Regions from separate parts of the Staphylococcus sp. GW823-FHT05F06 genome, predicted to be linked through region 1. Evidence: predicted binding sites of a transcription regulator. Region 1 holds the regulator's gene; the other holds the start of a gene.

Region 1 (4,276 bases):
TAGGAAGTTCATGTACCATTCTATAATGTAATAAAGGACCAATCACTTCATCTCTTACCCACGGTGTGACTTCTTCTGCGCCAATATCATCTAACATCAAAATATTAGCTTCTCGCACACGTTGTAATTTTTTCTCAAAACTACCGTCTTTAAAGCCACCTTTTAAAGTGCGAATAAATTCTGGTAAATATACAATTGTTGATGAAATCTTTTGCGATTTAAGTTGATTTGCAATAGCACCCAATATGAATGATTTTCCTGTACCAAAAGGACCATATAAATATAACCCCTTTACTTTTTCATCGTTAGTAATTGCTGTACAGATTTGATCAGCTGCCATTGCTACATCAAGTCTCTCTCGATTATTCATATAAATATCTTTGAGCTTTGCATGAAGTGTATCTCTTTGCATATGGTGAGATGTAATAAGTTGTGAATCAAATCGTTCCTCATCATGTTTAATTTTACACGGGCAAGGTAGATATCTAATTTTGATTCTTTCATTTTCAATATATAGTTCAGGAACATGTCCTTTTACAAAATTCGGACAATCATCATAGCGATGTCCATCATAAACTTTTTGTTGATCTTTATACTCTTGAAGAACATTTAAATCTTCGTCTATCATCTCATTAGTTATATTACTACGATTTTTCTCAAGAAAATGTTTAACGTCAGTATCATTGATTACATTTTGTTTTATTTTTTGTATACGTTTATCTAGATTTTGAGAATCGCCCATGATATTTCTGAAACTTTTCATTAGTTATCTTCCTCCTTCCACTTTTGATTTAACTTTTCAAGAAATGCTTGTCGATCTTCTTCGAGAGTGTCATCATTTATTTCTTTATTTTCTTCTTGATCGTCCCTATTTTGAAGCCATTTAGGTGTCTTTTCTTTGGATAAAAATTGATTTTGTCTTCCACGATTGTTCTGTCGTTTATCATTAGAATGTGTTTCGTAATTTTTAGGTTGATTAACTTGTAATGCATATTCATATGCTTGTTTGGCATTTGAAATACCAATTTTCTTCCAGTTGGAAGCAATTTCAAAAATATAAGATTTTGGCAACTTCATATCTTCTTTTAACATAACAAACTGTAAAAGTATATTGATTACACCAAAATTCATTTTTTCACGGTTAATCAATTCTTCTATCATACTTTTTTGCGACTGTGTAGGTTCCGAATCAGACCAACTTGCTAACATATCAATCGGACTTGTTTCATCTAGCAGTTGTAACCAATCATTTGTTGTATCTTCCGCTTGTCGATCTTTTTTTTCATCGTTAATTTTATTTGTTTGATGCTCTAATTTTGGTAATTGATTATCATGTTCAATCAGGTAATAAGTTCTAGCTTTCTTACGCATTTCTTCAAAAGATAATTGTTGTGCACTGGTAATGGAACTTAATATAACATTTTTCATACCATCTTCAGTAATTCCATAAAGTGTCGCAAGTTGTATAATCAAATTCTTAGCTTCTTTATCGATAATTTCATTACTAATAAAATGATGGTTCAACATCTGTCTCAACATTTCAAAATCAAAAGTTTCATTAGATAAATCTATACCATCATAGTGTTTGATTTGCTTTAAATTAATTTGATCAGAAACATTGACCTTTTTAGGTACGTTGAATACTTCTGTAAATTTTCTAGTTGTCTGTTGATATTTGCTTAAATCTTTCTCATCTTTTTCGAAATAAGATTTAAGTGCTTGATAACGTTTTTTATCAACCTCACTAAATAAAAATACTGATAACATAGGATCATTAAAAAATTGATAGGCTGTTGGAGGCTGAATTAACTCATAAACAAAGTGAGAGTACTTTTCTTCATGCCTTACAAATGTTTTAATCAATCCAATAGCCTCTAAATTGTCCATTTGCTCCCTGAAATCTAATAAGTTAATTTTTAGTTCATTCATGAATATATAATGCGTTAACCCGAGTTGTTGACTTTCATCTATGAATTGACTCATAAAATGATAGAGTCCAATTGATTCAACTCCGATTAAAGGGGTGAATAGTCGATTTAAAATATCTAAATGTTGTGAGGTGAATTCGAAATGTGTAATCACCTCAAATCCATCTTGTGGTTTTAGACCATATTCATAGGTTTGTAACCCCATCTATTTATCACTCCGTTTATTATCACTCAAGATACCTTGCATTGACTCTAAGAGTTGATCAACATCTTTGAATTCTTTATATACAGATGCAAATCTTACATAGGAAACTTGGTCAACATGCATTAACAAATTCATAACATGCTCTCCAATTTCTCTAGAAGAAATTTCAGTTTGTCCCTCATCTCTAAGTTGCCACTCCACTTTATTAGTTATGTCTTCAAGTTGTTGATAACGTACTGGTCGTTTCTCGCAAGATCTTACTAAACCATTTAATATTTTTTCTCTTAAAAATTGTTCTCTAGTCCCATCTTTCTTCACTACTATTAATGGACTAACTTCAATATGTTCAAATGTTGTAAAACGCGTTCCGCAATTTTCACATTCTCTTCTACGTCTAATCGCATTGGCCTCATCTGCATGTCTTGAATCAACCACTCTGGAATGTGTAGAATTACATTTTGGGCATTTCATATATGTCACCCTCCCAAGTTTAATCACCGTACATTATACTATAAAAGTACTGTGTAAAAAAGAAAGGTCAATTGCAACTATAAACGAAAGAATGTAATGATACATTGTTAATACCACTATGTGTAAAAAAGGAAAAATTGTCTTATAAATAAAGGTTTTAGAATGCTATGTTATTTATTAAAAATAATACATTTTAACGTGATTAACCATATTAAATGAATTTCAACCATTTAAATGTACTACACAATTTTATAAATACGACCAAAAGTACCATTATTAAATTATAATTTGAAAGATGATTCGTTAAAATCACCTCATTTCAAAATCATCTCAACTTGATTAATAAATAATGACTATGGATCATTTTTTTATAAAGAAAGTATCTAGAAATATGTCTAAAGCTAATTGGTTATCTATAATAACATCAATGGTGCTTCAACTTTGTTTAGGGCTATTTGTATATAAATAAACCTGAGATAATATGGCTATCTCAGGTTTAGTGTAAGTATAAATATTTAATTAAATGGCTTTTACCATTGCTTTATCATCAATTAATTGTCCAATTTTGTCAGCTACTTCAACAACTCTATTCGAATAACCCCATTCATTATCATACCAAGCGATAACTTTCACCTTATTTTGTCCCATAACCATCGTAGATTGAGAATCAATAATTGCTGAATGAGGATTTGTGTTAAAGTCTACAGAAACTAAAGGAGCTTCTTCAACATCAAGAACACCTGATAAATCGGCATTTTTAAATGCATCATTAACTTGTGTAACTGTAACATTCTGTTCTAAATCAACAACTAAATCAACGAGAGAGACATTTTTTGTTGGTACTCTTAAAGCCATTCCATGAAGTTTACCTTCAACTTCAGGCAATACTTCTTTAAGTGCTTTAGCAGCACCTGTTGACGTTGGAATAATACTTTCATTACAAGAACGTGCTCTTCTTAAATCTTTGTGTGGATTATCAATATTTTTTTGATCATTTGTTATTGCATGAACAGTTGTCATCAGACCATTTATGATTCCAAATTTATCATTGAGGACTTTTGCAACTGGTCCGATACAATTAGTAGTACAAGATGCATTACTAAAAATATCGTATGTATCAATATCAAGTTGATTATCATTGACTCCTTTAACAATCATTTGAACGTCTCCACCTTTAGACGGTCCAGTGAGTAATACCTTTTTAGCACCTGCATTAATATGAGCAACTGCTTTATCTCCGTGATTAAATTTACCTGTCGCTTCTATAACAACATCAATATCCATCTCATTCCATGGTAAATTTTCTGGATTGCGATCAGAAAGTAATTTAATTTCATGTCCATTCACTTTAATACCACTTTCAATCGGTTCAACTTTTTTATCATAAACTCCATGCGTCGTATCATAATTAAGTAAATGTGCAATTGTTTCAGGTGGATAACTAGCGTTAATCGCTTTAACATTTAAATTTTTATTATTTAGTGCTATTCGTAACACCATTCTACCTATTCTACCCATACCGTTAATTGCAATATTCGTTGCCATTCAAAGCACCCCTTGTTTTATATGTTATACTTTATGGAAATAGTATAACATATTAATTTTTAAATGAAAGCGTTTACCGATAAATTTATCTATAAATATAAATTAAGCTTTATCATTTATAAGATTT
Region 2 (4,276 bases), on a different contig from region 1:
AGTGTTGACCTTCTTTAATGTTTAAAATATTCATGAACGAGGTTCCTTCATGTGTTTCACTCTTGCACATATCTCTTTTTGTCGACCTTCAATAACAGGTCTTTGAACTGGATTTCCTAAATAACCACATGTTCTTTTTACAACGTCAACCGTTTTAGGATCAGTGTTACCACAATGTGGGCATCTATATCCGTTAGCAGTAGTTTCAAAATCTCCATCATAGCCACAACGATAACAGTGATCAATAGGAATATTCGTACCTAAATAACCTACCTTATCATAAGCATAATCCCATACTGCTTCTAAAGCTTTCAGATTATGATTTAACTTTGGATATTCACAATAATGAATGAATCCACCACTTGCATAGTAAGGATAGTCTTTTTCAAAATCTAATTTTTCAAACGGCGTTACATCTTTACGCACATCATAGTGGAATGAATTTTGGTAATATCCTTTATCAGTAACATCTGGAATAAATCCAAATTTTTCTTTGTCCAATCGGCAAAATCTATCTGTTAGTGATTCACTAGGTGTACTGTATATACTGAACCAAATATCATATTGTTTCGTCCACTCTACTTGATAACGTTTCATTTCTCTTAATATGTCTAGTGTGAATGTTTTAGCTTCAGGATTGTGTTCCCAATTCGGTCCATAAAATAATGTTGCCGCTTCGTATAAACCGATATACCCCATTGAAATCGTTGCGCGTTGTTTTGTAAATAATGAATCGACAGTATCTTCTGAAGTGAGTTTATTTTTAAATGCACCACTTTTATATAAAATAGGCGCGTTATCTGGAATAGCATCTTGTAGTCTTTGAATTCGATACACAAGTGCATCATGTAATAATTGCATGCGTTTTTCAAAGATATCCCAAAACTGCTGCATGTCACCATCTGCTTCGATTGCAATTCTCGGTACGTTCAACGTCACTACACCTAAGTTACATCGTCCATTATTTTCCAATTGACCTTCATCATTCTTCCAACTTGGTAAAAATGAACGACATCCCATCGGTGCTTTAAAATCACCAAGCAGTTCCACAAGTTTATCGTAATTTAAAATATCGGGATACATGCGCTTTGTTGAACATTCCAATGCAAGTTGTTTAATATCATAGTTAGGATCTTCTGGACTAAAGTTAACCCCCTTTTTTATCGAAAATACAAGTTTAGGGAAAATTGCAGTAACCCTATCTTTACCGAGACCTTTAATACGGGTATGTAAAATTGCTTGTTGAATTTTTCGACTTAATTGATCTGTTCCTAAACCAAATCCCAAAGTAACGAATGGCGTTTGTCCATTGGAAGTATAGAGTGTGTTAATCTCATACTCTAAACTTTCAATTGCATCACCAATATCCTTAGTTACTTGTGTATCCACATAATTCTCAATTTTGTCAGGTTGAACGAAATCATTCGCTACTTCCCTGTGATGTTGTGCATTCATTTGTGCATATTTACTTAGTAATTCGTCAACACGATCGACAGTACAACCTCCATATTGACTGCTTGAAACGTTTGCAATGATTTGTACAAGTTGTGCTGAAGCGGTTTGTATTGATTGAGGTGTTGTAACATTAGCATTGCCTATCTCAAAGCCATTCTCTAACATATCTTTTGCATCTATGAGACAACAATTGGTTAATGGTTGAAATGGATGGTAATCTAAGTCGTGAAAATGAATATCTCCCGATTGATGTGCATGAGCAACATGCTTTGGAAGTAAATGATCGAGTGCATAAGACTTTGATACCGTTCCAGCTGTTAAATCTCGCATTGTTGAGAATGTATTACTATCTTTATTTGCATTTTCATTTAATATAGTTGGATCTTTTGTGATTAATCGAGTTAATGATGTTTCTAGAGTAGTCATTTCGTCACCCTTCGCTATATATAGTGTATATCAATAAAATAAAATACTATATATAGTATTACAATCGATTACTAAGTCGTTAACTAAAATGTCATAAAGATTATTAACGTTTAGTGAACTCTATGTGAGATAAAGATAGTTTTGTAATCAATATAAAAACCTGAGACGTCAATGTTCTCAGGCTTCTATAACATATAGTTAGTTTTTAATTCAGTTAAAATTTATAATATCTTCATTTTTGGTAATTCTAGTAATTATCTTCGTATAAATTGGGAATAAATAACCGAAATAAGCATTTACCTTTTCCCTTTCACCTATCTAATTATTTCTATTATCTTGTGTTGATTGATTTATATTTTGATGTGTTTGTTGATGATCTTGAACGACATGTTGAGAATGCTCTTGTGTTACTTGTTCTTCCCCATTGCTCGACTCTTGCGATACATCTGTATGTCCCTTTGACATCTCAAGATTTTTTTCTAAATTTTTGCGCTTTTCATCTTCTGATCGACGGTCATATGAGCGCTCTTCTAACACTGAGCCAACTGTTAAAATGAGAATTACAGCTATTGTCCCCACAATAAATAATACAAGTAAAATCCACATCCAAATATTAAATGACATGTTATATCACCATCCTCTTATTTTTTTGATAAATCACACAATATCTCTTTAAAAATATTTTCCCTTTTTATTTCACTTTAATCACACATCAATAATTAGCTTTTTAGAAATTTAAATTATAGTTGTCACAAACTAAGCATAAATCATGACTCATAAGTATACTATTGATGACATTTAAAAATTAACATCTTCTTACTTAATTAAAAGTAAGTATATCTGACCAAATGCTTTTCTTTAAAAACTTTCCATTATACTTTTAAAATTAAAAAGAGTAGGATTAAGAATCTTTAATTCTCTCCTACTCTATATAATGAAATATCAATTTAAATATATTCGTGTTCTTTAAGATAACGTATAATTTGTACCACTGATTGTTCAATAGTGTCGTGTTCAGTATCTATAGTAATTTCAGGGTTTTCAGGTGCTTGATAAGGTGCACTTATACCTGTAAATTCAGGTATTTCCCCAGATCGTGCTTTTTTATACAATCCTTTAGGATCTCTCTTTTCACATTCCTCAACACTACATTTTGTATATACTTCTATAAACTCATTATCCTCTAGTAATGCTCTAACACCTTCTCTGTCTTCTTTATATGGGGAGATAAAAGCAGTAACTGTTAAGGCTCCAGCGTCTACCATTAATTTTGCTACTTCTCCAATGCGTCGAATATTTTCTGAACGATCTTCAGGACTAAACCCTAAATTTTTATTAAGACCATGACGCACATTATCACCATCTAAACGGTATGTTTGTTTTCCTTCATTAAATAATTCTTTTTCTAAGGCAACAGAGACCGTTGATTTCCCTGACCCAGATAGCCCTGTAAACCATATAACAGCACTTTTGTGTCCATTTTTATGCTGTCTTTGTTTCTTCGTAACTTCTGAGTCATGCCATGTAATATGATTTGATTCACTCATTTTAACACTCCTGATTTATTTTTCTCGCAAACCTTTAATTAGAACTTCGGCAACTTCTGGTCTTGAAAATTTAGTTGGCAATGATTCGCCATTACGCAGTTTTTCTCTTACTTTAGTACCACTTAAATGTAAATGTTGAGAAGCGTCATGCGGACATGTTTTAGCAGTTGCCATATTACCACAAGCTTCGCAATAAAAGGCATGTTCAAATTTTAAAATTTGAATACCTAACTCATCTTCAAATTGAGTAATCAGCTCTTGTGCTTCATAAGTACCATAATAATCGCCTACCCCAGCGTGATCTCTTCCCACAATAAAATGTGTACAACCATAATTTTTACGGACAGTTGCATGAAGTATCGCTTCACGTGGTCCGGCATAGCGCATTGCAGCAGGATAAATGACTAGACGTGCTCTATCTTCAGGATAATAGTTTTTTAATATCACTTCATAACTTTCCATACGTACATCCGCTGGAATATCGTCTGACTTTGTTTCACCAACTAGTGGATTTAAAAGTAGACCATCAACAATTTCTAGTGCTGATTTTTGAATATATTCATGTGCTCGATGCACTGGATTTCTCGTTTGAAAACCTACGACAGTTTTCCAACCTAAATCATGAAATAATTGTCTCGTCTCTGAAGGATCCAGATGATAATTTGAAAACGCGTCATGTTTTGGACGATTTAATAGTTTAATAGGACCACCTAAATATATATTACCTTTTTCATAAACCTTTTTAACTCCAGGATGAGCTTCTTCAGTAGTTCCGTACACCAAACGCGCTTCTTTTTCTTTATCATATGTGTACTTTTCTTCTAATTTAAGCGTTCCATATAACTGAC

The links. The regulator NrdR, encoded in region 1, represses ribonucleotide reductase genes. The targets are predictions, from matches to a motif close to AACACNATATATNGTGTT.
Region 2: the regulator NrdR is predicted to act here: its motif matches at 1,924-1,941, upstream of nrdD (anaerobic ribonucleoside-triphosphate reductase).

What each region holds. Positions count from the first base shown of each region.
Region 1 covers NZ_JBXAHW010000002.1:29,742-34,017, reverse strand. The annotation lists gene dnaI (primosomal protein DnaI) at 1-763, opposite strand, end outside; gene dnaB (replicative helicase loading/DNA remodeling protein DnaB) at 763-2,133, opposite strand; gene nrdR (transcriptional regulator NrdR) at 2,134-2,604, opposite strand; gene gap (type I glyceraldehyde-3-phosphate dehydrogenase) at 3,124-4,149, opposite strand; partial or broken gene AC1Q7N_RS01645 (IS5/IS1182 family transposase) at 4,255-4,276, opposite strand, start outside.
Region 2 covers NZ_JBXAHW010000006.1:82,888-87,163, reverse strand. The annotation lists gene nrdG (anaerobic ribonucleoside-triphosphate reductase activating protein) at 1-34, opposite strand, end outside; gene nrdD (anaerobic ribonucleoside-triphosphate reductase) at 31-1,881, opposite strand; gene AC1Q7N_RS05655 (hypothetical protein) at 2,200-2,505, opposite strand; gene cysC (adenylyl-sulfate kinase) at 2,829-3,428, opposite strand; gene sat (sulfate adenylyltransferase) at 3,444-4,276, opposite strand, start outside.